3 regions of the Solibacillus ferritrahens genome follow, and region 1 is predicted to be linked to each of the others. Evidence: riboswitches for the same ligand, from Rfam matches in the RefSeq annotation. Region 1 holds a riboswitch; each other region holds the start of a gene.
What was found. Region 1 has a riboswitch for cobalamin ahead of SNE38_RS02355 (S-layer homology domain-containing protein). Riboswitches for the same ligand answer to the same signal wherever they lie in the genome.
Positions count from the first base shown of each region.

Region 2: linked by a shared signal. The riboswitch ahead of metE (5-methyltetrahydropteroyltriglutamate--homocysteine S-methyltransferase) and the one ahead of SNE38_RS02355 (S-layer homology domain-containing protein) in region 1 are both predicted to bind cobalamin.
Region 3: linked by a shared signal. The riboswitch ahead of SNE38_RS05870 (ABC transporter substrate-binding protein) and the one ahead of SNE38_RS02355 (S-layer homology domain-containing protein) in region 1 are both predicted to bind cobalamin.

Region 1 is NZ_JAXCLE010000002.1:47,006-51,297, forward strand. It holds gene SNE38_RS02340 (alpha/beta hydrolase) at 32-751, opposite strand; gene SNE38_RS02345 (phosphatidylglycerophosphatase A family protein) at 871-1,452, shown strand; gene SNE38_RS02350 (thermonuclease family protein) at 1,473-2,108, shown strand; cobalamin riboswitch at 2,271-2,466, shown strand; gene SNE38_RS02355 (S-layer homology domain-containing protein) at 2,637-4,292, shown strand, end outside.
Region 2 is NZ_JAXCLE010000032.1:3,524-7,815, reverse strand. It holds gene metE (5-methyltetrahydropteroyltriglutamate--homocysteine S-methyltransferase) at 1-1,925, opposite strand, end outside; cobalamin riboswitch at 2,084-2,264, opposite strand; gene SNE38_RS18375 (hypothetical protein) at 2,558-2,704, opposite strand; gene SNE38_RS18370 (hypothetical protein) at 2,996-3,319, shown strand; gene SNE38_RS18365 (glutaredoxin family protein) at 3,458-3,697, shown strand; gene SNE38_RS18360 (hypothetical protein) at 3,725-4,292, shown strand, end outside.
Region 3 is NZ_JAXCLE010000004.1:112,541-116,832, reverse strand. It holds gene SNE38_RS05875 (FecCD family ABC transporter permease) at 1-763, opposite strand, end outside; gene SNE38_RS05870 (ABC transporter substrate-binding protein) at 747-1,703, opposite strand; cobalamin riboswitch at 1,844-2,035, opposite strand; gene SNE38_RS05865 (acyl-CoA dehydrogenase family protein) at 2,154-3,323, opposite strand; gene argS (arginine--tRNA ligase) at 3,563-4,292, opposite strand, start outside.

The sequences.
Region 1 (4,292 bases):
AAACTATGAATAAACATTTAAGAACCCATTATTATCCGAAAATTTCAATTAATGCGCGTTTTAAATCGGGCTTCCAATATGTCCATGTATGATTGCCATCGAATTCATCATAAAAGGTCTCAATCCCATGGTTTATCAACAATTGGTGAAGTTCACGGTTTGGTGTCAGAAAATCTTTGACGGTATTATCTTTTAAAGTCACTTTATCTTCTTGTAGTCCGATAATATGGTACACCGAAAGAAAATTGATGTTGTTTGCACTGCGAACAGCTTGTAATACATATTCATCTACATAAGGCGATTGCAAAGCAGCTTTACCGAAAATATTTGGATAATGGATAGCAGTCATTAATGAAATCGTTGCAGCCATGGAATCTCCGATTAAAGCGCGCCCGCCACCTATTTGTGCCGTTGAGTACTCTTCGTCTAAGTAAGGCACAAGCTCATGCGCCAAAAATCGCATATATGCTTCAAATTGGTCGCCTGTTGGAGTATATTTTCGCTTACGATCCACATAATTTTTGTATGGGACACCGACGATAATTGTATTTTCGATAATATAGCCATCTATTAGTTCGTCCGCTAAACGTGGTATGCCACCAAGCTGGAAGTAATCTTTACCATCGGAAGCGATTAAGATGTTATATTCGTACAGTGGAGAATAGTTTGCTGGAATATAAATTAACAGCTCCAACTCCTCGTTTAATGCCTTGCTAAAAAAAGCAACGTCTTTTACTGTGCCTTTTTCCAAAGTTGTCACCCCTGTCTATTGATGTATTCAAAATTGTATCATAAAGAAAAATAAAGGTGTAATATAGAGGGTAGACAAGTGAATGGGCGCTTAATATAAATAAAGGTGAGGATATATTTATGCATAATAAAAGAATTCGTGTACATTCAGATGAAGTGACGAAAGCTACACATGACGCTCTAGAACGCCGCCATGTAACTATTGAAGATATTGCTGAAATCGTTTATACGATGCAATCCCCATATAATGAAGGTTTAACGATTGAACATTGTATTCAGTCGGTTGAACGTGTGCTAACTAAACGTGAAGTACAGCATGCGGTCTTAGTCGGAATAGAACTTGATGAACTAGCCGAAAAAAGGTTATTATCTGCGCCGCTTCAAGCTATAATTGAATCAGATGAAGGGTTGTTTGGGGTGGATGAAACACTGGCATTAGGTTCTGTATTTACTTATGGAAGCATTGCGGTGACAACATTCGGTCATTTAGATAAGCAAAAGATCGGTATTATTGAGAAGCTTGATACAAAGGCTGGGGAATCAGTTAATACATTTTTGGATGATTTAGTTGGAAGTATTGCGGCTTGTGCAGCATCACGCCTGGCACACCGTATGCGCGATTTAGAAGAAGAAGGCGGGACATTTGCAGATATTCCCCCGGTTGAATTAGGACCTGCACCAAAGTTGAACACGGAGATATAGAAAGGGTTTAAACGATAACAATGGAATTAAAAGATATTAAAACGCTCATTACGAGTGGAACAATCATTTTAGCAGTAGGGTTATATTTAGTATTCAGCGAACCGAAGCAAGAGACAGAGCAGACAGATTCACCGGCAATTACAGAGCAAAATAGTGCATATAACATTACACCTGAAATGGTAATGGACAAAACAGGGAAACAACTGGTTGATGTGAAGTTTTTAAATGCTAATGACGGAGATACATTCAATGTTGAAATTGATGGTAAAACAGAGCGAGTGCGCTTACTTATGATCGATACACCTGAAATGAACTATAATAAAGGCGAACCGATGCCATATGCTGAAGAAGCGAAGGCACGTACTACCGCGTTATTGGAAAAGGCGGATTCAGTTCAGCTATTGTTCGACAAAGGTCCAGAAACGGATAATTATGACCGGCTGTTAGCATACGCATTTGTTGATAATATCAGCTTGCATGAAGTTTTATTAAGTGAAGGCCTTGCTGCAGTGCGTTATGTAAATAAACCGAACGATACATTGGAAAAAGAGCTGCTGGAAATTCAACAACAGGCTGAACAGAAAAAACTCAATATTTGGGCCCACGACAATTACTTACAGCATGACGGATTTCATCCAGAAGAAGTGAGTAAGTAAATAGATTTCTCTTAAAAAAATTGACTATATGCAAATCGAGAAGGTTCGATTTGCATAAGTTTTTTTTTATTTACAGTGGAAACAATTTTTGAAAAATATATTTGTTCTCTCGAAATATTTTGAAGATTTGGAAGTGATATGGTACACTCATTGTTATGTGAATAAGGATTGCAGAATAAAGGTGCTCAATTTGAGCTTAAAAGGGAATTCGGTGAAAAACCGAAGCTGTTTCCGCAACTGTAAATGTAGACGACCACAGAGTATACCACTGTCGAATGAAGAAAAATGCTTCTAGTAGATGGGAAGGTTCTGAATGGGATACATGAGCCAGGAGACCTACCTTTATTTTATCGTATTAACTCTCTTCGGAAGCTAGGAGAACTTACGGCAAATAGACGGGCAGGTATATTTTATACCCTTTTTTTCTGTTGTTTACCGGTGTTTCTCTAAATGGAGAAGCACCGTTTTTTTGTTGTAGAGAGTTAAGAGCAAAAACATTCACTATAACAAAATAGGAGGTTTTTGTAAGTGAAAATTTATAAAAAGTGGTTAAGTATTGCGATTATATTCATATTGTCATTTTCGCTATTATCACCCGCTGCAATCGTGAAAGGGCAAGGATTTGAAGCAGAAGAATCAAATGCCACTTCTAGTACATACAACCATGATGAACAGAGTCTTCACCCTAATGATGAGACGTCAAAGAATGCACCTTCATTACCGACAACGAGTGACAGTGCGCAAATCAATTCCTCAAACTTATCTGAAGTTCTCCCTTCAGGCTATGTGACGGTATCAGTAGAAAAATTTACACTTGGACAAGGATATGCAATTGACCCCATCCAAGTTCCTTTTTATGAAGGGGAAATGGCAGGACAAGTAGTTGCCAGAGTACTTGGAAGTGGTAACTATAATAATGGTATGGATGAAGAAAATATCTCATACCTTGCGAATATTAAAGATGCAGAAAGCACTGTTAATATTCCGACATATATTCAGAAGGAAATTTTGAAAAGCGGTTCTACAATAGGAGCGAGAACTAACAGCGACTGGCTTGGACAGTTTGACTATACCGATATGTCAGGCTGGATGTATACTGCCAATCATAAATTGCCGGATGTAGGTATGAGTGAATATGAAGTTACAGACGGAAGTGTAATTCGGTTACAGTTTACAGTATACGGTTACGGTGGTGACCTTGGTTTTAGTTTTGAATTACCCTATATCGAAGTCGCTAACAAAGACAGGCTTACAGCAAAGGTTGCCGAAATTAATAGTAATCCGGATAAAGGAGTAATTTTAGCTAATCAAAGTGTAAAATCTGCCTACGACGCTGCTTATGAACAGTTAAAAGATATGGAAAGCAGTCAAACAAATATTGATGACGCTTTAAAACAATTAGAAGCTGCTCTTGAGGGGCAAGTAGATGTAATAATAACTGATAAAACTGTATTACAAACAGCAGTTAATACTGCTGAAGTAAATAAAGATTCAGTAAAAATAAGCTCTAATGGCAAAGATGTGGAACCTATAGAGTATTGGGTTACTCAAGCCGAGTTTGACGCTTATACAAATATCATTGTTTCTGCACAACAGCTTATTGCAGATCAAGCAGTAATTCAAGATACTATCGATGCTAAAGTTTTGGCACTAAATCAAGCAACAGATTCATTTAATGCAGTAAAAAAAGAAGGATTAAAAAATGCTGTACCTACAGTAAATGAAGTGAAATTCACTATTGCACCAAAGACCGTTACATTCAAGCTTTTTGATGCTAACAATCAGGAAGTAAATATCGGAACTGGTGTTGTAGGTACGTATAAAGTATATACAGCAAATTTACAAGCCGGTGATTACCGTTATGAAGGTTTTGACAGCAGCGAGAAAAGTGTTGGTGGTGGTAAACTAACTGTTACAACTGAACCAAAGCAGGAATATCAGTTCCGTCAGCTTAATTTTAAGGCAACCAACACAAACTGGAAAGTCGGAAATGACTATACCATTAAAGTAGGCCTGGATAGCTACGACGACACGTCATTAAAGTTTGGTGATGAACTGTCAAGTGGTCACATACCTGTATTAGGTCTCACAGGAAAAACATACTTTTACTCTTTTGAACCTATTTCAACACACAAGGAATACACAGCTCTAAAAAATAGTATTACAGTAACAATTGCAGGATCG
Region 2 (4,292 bases), on a different contig from region 1:
TGTGTATCTACCGCAACTTTTGATGTTGCGAGCTTAAACGAATCCACCGCCCATTGTAAATATTCATCCCAATTTTCTTTGCGTAAAGGAAGCCCTTCCCGAAGTGCAGGTTCATCAATTTGGATAATTTTTATGCCTGCATCTTCAAGTGCCTTTACTTCCTGCTGAATCGCTAAACCTAGCTGGAATGCCACTTCTTTTCTTGAAATGTCCTCGCGAACGAATGACCAATTTAAAATAGTGATAGGTCCAGTAAGCATGCCTTTTACATATCTTGAAGTAAGTTTTTGCGCTTCCACTACCTCTTTAATGGTCATTGGATGTGTCCATTCGACATCACCGTATATGATTGGTGGTTTAACGCAACGGGAACCGTATGAAACAACCCAAGCATTTTTCGTAAAGGCAAATCCAGTCAAATGCTCTCCGAAATATTCCACCATATCTGTTCGTTCAAATTCTCCATGTACTAATACGTCTAACCCAATTTCTTCTTGAATTTGAATCCAACGAGCCGTTTCTTCCTTTACAAACGCATCGTATTGTTCGTCTGTAATTTCCTTCTTGCGCCATGCCGAACGTGTTTTCTTTACTAGTTGAGATTGAGGAAAGCTCCCAATTGTTGTCGTAGGGAAATCAGGAAGCTTTAACGATTTCTTTTGCAGTACTTGGCGTTCTTTAAATGGGACAGAACGTGAGAAATCGGAATCCTTAATTCCTTCAACTAAAGCTTTAACTTGCTCATTTTTTCGTATAGCGTGTGTTGCCAAAGATTCAATCACTTTAATGCTATCTGCGACGATACCTTCTTTACTCCACGTTCCATGCTGAATGTAATTTGTTATATGTGCAATTTCACGTATTTTTTCGTCTGCAAAAGCAAGCGCATCGTATAATTCATGCGGAAGATTTTGTTCTGATTTTTTTGTAACAGGGACGTGCTGTAGACTGCAGGAAGAACTAATCCATAAATCATTAACACCACTTAGTTGCTTAACTGTACTTATTGTAGAAACAGCTTCTGCTAAGTTAACGGACCATATATCCCGACCGTTAATTATTCCGATACTTAACGTTTTATCCTTAGGGAAACCATATTGTAAAAGCGATTTCATATTTTCTTTCTTACCGTGTACGAAATCTAAGCCAATACCTGCGACAGGTAAATTACATAAGCGCTCAAATGAAGTTAATGCCTCAAAATAAGTCTGTATCAATATATTTGCCTGAGGTACAGCTTCCGTTAACTGCTTATACACTTCTTCGATTAATAAAATCTCTTCTTCCTCAAGATTTTTTGTGAAAGAAGGTTCTTCGATTTGAATCCAATCAGCACCAGCATCTACAAGTTGTTGGATTACTTCCGCGTATAGCGGAATTAATTTTAAAAAGAAGGCTGCACGGGTTTTTTCGTCATAACCTTTTGCTAAATCAACGAAAGTATAGGGACCGATAAGTGTTGGTTTTCCAATGATGCCTAGTTCATTCTTAGCTTCTTCAAACTGTTGTAGGATGTAGTTATTTGTTAAGAATAATTCCTGGTTTTCATATTCCGGAACAATGTAATGGTAGTTTGTATTAAACCATTTCGTCATTTCACTTGCGATTACTTCGTCTGTACCACGTGCCATTGCATAGTATTTAGTTAACGGTGAGGCATTTTGTAGTATATTATAGCGTTCAGGAATGAGGTTAAACATTACCGCCAAATCCAACACACGATCGTATTTTGTATAGTCCCCGATAGTAATTAACTGTAGTCCTAAATCCTGTTGACGTTTTAAGCGATTCAGGCGAATAATTTTTAGCTGTTCTTCAAATACATCTTCTTCTATCTCTTTTTTCCAAAATTTTTCTAAAGTCTGTTTCCATTCTCGGTTAGCTCCAATATAAGGGTAACCGATAACATTACTAACAATATTCATTTGATAAGCCTCCTCAATGTATTTACATATCCCAAATAAAAAAGCTGTTTCCAATGTGACTTGGAAACAGCTTAGGACTTATCTATGCATAGTAAAATAAACGTCTATAATTGACGCTTTATTCGCACAGAACACCACCTATTTCCACGTAGGTATCGGGTGTGTACTAGAAAAAGGCAGGTCTCCTGACTTAACATCAACGCGTCTCTTACCTTCCCGTTATTTAACAGTGGCTTTTTAAGAGTTGCTCCGTAATACAGTTGCGGGACAGTGTTGGATTCGCACCAACTTCCCTTTTAAACGCACAACAATGTGCGTACCTTTTCTTACACGTTATGTAATTGTACAAACTATAGCATAAAAGGAATCATAAATGTATACCTCGGTTATAAAAAATATAGAATTTTCAGTAAAAAACGCAAAAAGAGAGACTTATTACAGCTTTTTATCAAAATTTGAAGGGAGAAATAGAATTTTAATGATATCGCTTAATAAAATTAACAAATAATAATATGGCTGAACTTTTTAAATGAACATATGGAGGATGTACTCGTAATTTCTTTTAAGTGATCCCATAATGTATTCTCCCCTTGACCATAAGAATGAATGGCTACTGCTGGGACATTGATTTGCTAGGCAATGTACTGGATAACACTATGGGAAATTCTTTTAAAATGTGTGTAAGACCAACCTGCCTGAAAGCCAGTCGTTTTCAGGGTTTGAATTAGTTCTGTTCGTTGACTGTCTGTTAATAGTTCGCGTCCTCTTGAAGTTTTCATGATTCACCATCCTAATAATTGATTATAATTTCAGCAAGTCGACTGTCATTTTAATGGACAGTCGACTACTTATAGCATAATAAATTCTTTTTAAACATTCTGCACAACTTACTCTTTAATTATTAATTTTAATTCCTCATAGTCCCTCACTTTTTGACAGTGCTTGCTGCTCATCTCTCACACCGTTTCTACCACTAAAATACATATAAATTGGCTGGGATTTTGATAAAAGCCTTGTTCGACCCTCTTTCTTAAATAGTAACACAATAATAAGAAAAAAGGAGAATGAATATGGCAAGTTATAATCTTACTTATGATTTTAAAGAGACATTAGTGGGGCAGAGTCGGACGTTTAATGATAAGGGTAACGACCAAACAATTACGTTGACGCTCAATTCGAAAGCTAACAATTCAGGTGGTCGATCAGATGAATACGTTGTTCAATTGCAGGCGCAAGCTCAGCGTATGTGGTTTACAGTAAAAACAGCTTCATTTCCACGGAACGGCACGAAAACGGTAAAGTTTACAGATATGGTTGGTACGGCTTATCGGCTAAGATTTGAGAAATCGACGGATGATGTCCGAGTAACCGGTACTGGGGTTATGAGTAACTAGAAAAAAACCATTATAATATCGGCTTATCTTATAGATGAGCCGGTATTCTCAATGAATACGTGCGATGTAAAAATATTTGACTATTCGTTTGATTATTCAGGGTTATGCATCTCTTTTGTATTACAAGGGGGGGAAGAAATGAATGACGTAACCGTGTATACGCAAGCGCGTTGTGGGTATAGTGGCCAGTTAAAGGACTTTCTGAAAAGGAACCATATTGAATATACCGAGAAAGATGTCTCTGACCGTAAGCATTTTGATGAGTTGATGGAACTGAAAGGTCAAGGGGTTCCGTTTACTTTGATTTACAATAAGCCATACGCAGGCTTCAATGAGAGAGTAAAAACTGCTCTCATGAGCTTCAACTCCCAAAATTAACAAAAAATACTAATAGAGGTGACTGGAATGAATAAGTTTTCACGTTTTATCCCGAGTTACGAAAAAGAACAGTATGAAGATGTTTTTGCGAAAGCAGCGTTTACAGACGTTTTAAGCGAATTAAATCTGGGCGAGCCGGAAAATACAGATATTGTGAAGGTTACGCATTCAGATGAAGGAAGTACCGTAATAGAAATCAATAAGCTAATGAGCTTTGGTAACAAGGCCCAGGTAATCTTAAAACAATATGAAGCGAAGTCGGAAAGTCAAACAGACACAGCAGAAGTGGTGCAGGTTTGGGTGCAAAACGGTGCAAAAGTTGTCACTAAGGAATATGTAAATGGGGAACTTAATTTAGAACAACCAGTAGAGATAATGCATGATGTCTATAAGGATTATGTAAAGATTCCAGAAGTAGCGGAGGAGCACGAAGAACTCTTAGCAGAAATAATGTATGATCCAACCAGCTGTATCAGTTCTGGTTCTTGTTGTTACTTTGAAGGTCAACGCTACGAGCATTGCGGGAAATCGTGTGGCATTTATAATAACGCTGGTGGAGGAACCCCAATCAATGCGATTGACCGTTGTTGTGTAA
Region 3 (4,292 bases), on a different contig from region 1:
ATGCAGCTACAGCAGACCCTGTTAAGATGGAGCCGCCTGCTAAAATCATATATTTACTTCGCTTCACATTTACCCCTAAGTACTGGGCACGTTCCTCTCCGTATATCATCGCATTCAGCTCACGGCGGTTGAACCATATAATACTCGTACCGATAATCATGAATGGTAAAACCATATTTACATATGACCAGCCGCGCATCGATACACTGCCAAGCAGCCAACCAATAATAGCTCTAAGCTCTTCCCCCGTTAAAGCAACCATTAATGAGATACATGAACCTAAAAACGAGCTAAATATAATTCCTGTTAAGATTAACGTTTCCATTTTCATAGAACGATCCACAAGTCGGGCAAATGATAATACTATGACCATTGTAAATGCGGCACCTGCCATACTAAATACAGGTAATGTAAATGCACCAAGAACAGGAATCGAGATACCTAAAAAAATCGTCATAACTGCTCCGACTGATGCACCTGATGAAATCCCTAGCGTATACGGATCGGCCAATGGATTTTTTAAGAGCCCCTGAAAAGCCGCACCTGCAATCGCAAGTGATGCACCAACAATTGCGGCTAAAATTACGCGTGGCATTCGAATTTTCCAAAGTATACTATAAGCAATCGGATCTGTCGCTTTATCCCACAATGTCGAAATCGGGATATTAACCGTTCCAAATGATACCCCAATCCACAAACTGCAAAGAAGCAATGCAATGGAAGCAATATAAGCATATATATACTTACTATTCTTTAAATACATCTGGATAAATTGCCTCACCTAGTGATTCAATACCTTCTACAATACGTGGACCTTGGCGACTCGTCGTATCCCCATCCACTACATGAACATTGCCATTTTTAATTGCATCCATTTCGGCATAGGCAGAATTATTTACGATGCTATCATAGTCATTTTCATATGTTACAATCACTTCGTCCGGATTACTGTCAACAAATTGCTCAGAGCTATACATCGGCCACCCAAGTTCTTGTACTGCATTTTCTACATTTAACACTTCTAGCATTTCATTAATAAATGTTTCCTGTCCTGCTGCATATAAGTCCGGCTCTGTGCCCACTACGATAAACACAGATTTTTCTTCTAAATCAGCCACTTTAACTTCAATGTCTTGAATTCCTTTTTGAATGGATGCAATCATCTCTGTTGCCTCAGCGGTTTTCCCTGTTAATTGCCCAATTTGTTCAATAGTCGTATATGTTTCTTCAAATGTTGTAGTATTTTTCACTACAAATACAGGAATACCCACTGATTCAAGTTGCGCAATACCTTCTTCGTTAAAGCTATAAAGACCTGATTCATGAGCTACTACTAGATCTGGCTGCAATGCAATCAATTGTTCCAAGTTAAATTCCATTCCACCGACTTTTTCTTTTGTCTGAGCTTCTTCCGGGTAATTATCATTATCGGATACTCCAATAATTTGTTCATTTAAGCCTAAGCCAAATAATATTTCTGTATTGGACGGAATGAGGGAAATAATGCGTTCAGGTGCTTTTTCCACTGTCACTTCTTTGTTTAAAGCATCAGTTACCGTTACAGGAAACTGCGCTTGTTCCTCAGCCGCTTTTGTCGATTGTTGTGCTGTATCTTTTTCAACTGCTGTTTCTTCTACTCCACATCCTGCAAGAAGCATAATGGAGAAGATTCCTGTTGAAGAAAGTCGTTGCCAAGTTTTCATATGTAATTAATTCCTCCTAAAATTGTTCTAACCTGTAATTTTACACAAAAATAAAAAGCCTCCTACAAAATAGGAAGCTTTATGTAAGCAAATAAATTCAAATAAAAAATTCATTTACCGCATCCTATCCGCGTAGGCATTAATTGGGCATTATAAAGGCAGGTCTCCTGGCTTATGCGTTAGCGTTTATGAGCTGCCTTCCCAAAAATTTCAGTGGCATATAGCTCAAAACTAGCAATTACAGTGGCGGGACCGCATCGGAGTTGAACCGATTTCCCTTTTACTTCTTACTTTAATTGGATATAGTAAGAACCTTTATAGTACATATTTAATTAATAATATTATTATAGCGGATATTTCATTTATTGTATGCAAAATCCGCCAAAGTTTCAGATAATTTGTTTTAATCTGATTGAAATCGGACCACGTGTGGTGTAATAAAAGAACAGGTTACTCTTTAGCTTTTAAATTGTTTTCAATTGCTGTCTCCGCTAAACGCTTTATCGTAATATCATCCATTGGCGGATTGTGTAAGCCTGCACGAACATCACGGTAATAGCGTTGAAGTGGGTTGGATCGTTGCAAGCTCTTTGCTCCGACTAAACGCATCGCTTTATCAACGACTTCAATCGCTGTATTTGTCACAACATGTTTGGCAATATTGATTTCATTTATAAGTGTCTTCTTTTTTGTTGGGTCATTGTATAACCCGGCTACTCCGTAAATGGTAAAGCGTGCGTTCGTCAATGCTAAATCCATTTCTCCAATCAGTGTTTGTATATTAGGCAGCTGGGCAATTGTCCCTTTAATACTATTCGGTGAATGGCTATTTGCAAAATCTACCGCATAATCCCTTGCAGCCTGTGCAATCCCTAAATAAGTCGCTGGGATGAGGAGCAACCAACCGTTCAACTTAAAGCCAGTTGTATAGTTTGGAATTTCCACTAAGTTCGTTTGATCAATGCGTACATTGTCCAGCACTAAATCATCGCTTCCTGTACCGCGCATCGACGCCACATCCCATGTATTTTCCACCGATACTCCTTGCACCGTTTTCGGAACAAGGAAAAATCCTAACTGGTCCTCGTCTTCGATCCAAGCTGATACTAAAAAGTAATCTAGATCGGGTGCACCGCTCGTATAGTTTTTACGCCCGGTAATTATATAATGGTTGCCATCACGTTTTGCCGATGTCGCCGGACGTCCGCCGCGCACTGGGCTCCCCATCGCAAACTCGCTTACCGCACGATTTACTGTTGCACCATTTGCGATTTCTCCTCCAAACCAGTCGAGCTTTTGTGGATTCCAGTAACGATTCTCAAAAATTTCGCCTACATTTTGAATTGTCCATGATACAGCTAGCCCCGTGCTACCGCAATAGCTTGCCAAAGTTTCATGAAGTAAGATCGCATCATATAATGTGAGGCCATCCCCACCGTATTCTTTTGGCAACGTTATTTTTGTATAACCGATTTCCCGCAGTTTCCGGAAATTTTCAAATGGAAATGTCGCTTGTTCATCTGTTTGTTGGGCGAGTTGTTTCACGCTCTCTGAAATTGTTTCGAGTTTTTCCAACCATTGTCGCTGCTCGTCTGTTTGAATAAATAATTCCTTGCTCATGAAAAGCACCACCTCGTGTTTGTTGTCATGCATCGTTATTTCGTTAAATTAATAGTACGTTTCAGAAATTTACAAGTCAATAGATATCCCTAGCTTCTTTGTAGGGATTCACTTACTTCATAGAGGTGGCATTGCAAGTCTAAAGTGGAACGATTGCGGGAGAAAGGAGAATATATTCAAGCTAATGAAAAAACACCCTATTTTCCGCATAAAGGAAATAGGGTGTTTTGAAATATAAATTACATTTTCTCAGGTGCACTTACTCCAATTAGTTTCAATGCATTGGCTAAAGTTGTTTTTACTGCTGTAATTAATGCTAAACGAGCTTCAGTTAGCTCTTTATTATCTTGGTTTAAAACTTTTTCTGCATTGTAGAAGCTATGGAATGCTGCTGCTAAGTCCTGGATATAGTTCGCGATACGGTGCGGTGTACGGTGTTTCGCTGCATCTGCCACGATTTGCGGGAATGCACCTACCTTTTTCAGAACATCTTCTTCTTTTTCTGCTACAAGTAAGTTCAGGTTTTCCAATGATGCTTCAAAACCTTGCTCGCTTGCTGCACGTAAAATTGATGAAATACGTGCATGTGCATACTGCGCATAATACACTGGGTTTTCATTCGATTGTGATACTGCTAAATCTAAATCGAAGTCCATGTGAGAATCTCCTGCAGTTTTCACGAAGAAATAACGTACTGCATCCAGACCTACTTCTTCCACTAACTCACGCATTGTTACAGCATTACCTGTACGCTTACTCATTTTGAATTTCTCGCCGTTCTTGTAAAGCTGAACCATTTGAATTACTTCGACTTCCAATGTTTCACGCTCATAGCCAAGTGCTTCAATAGCCGCTTTCATACGTGGGATATAGCCATGGTGGTCAGCACCCCAAATATTGATTAATTTATCAAATCCGCGACGTAATTTATCTTCATGGTAAGCAATATCCGGAGTTAAATATGTGAAT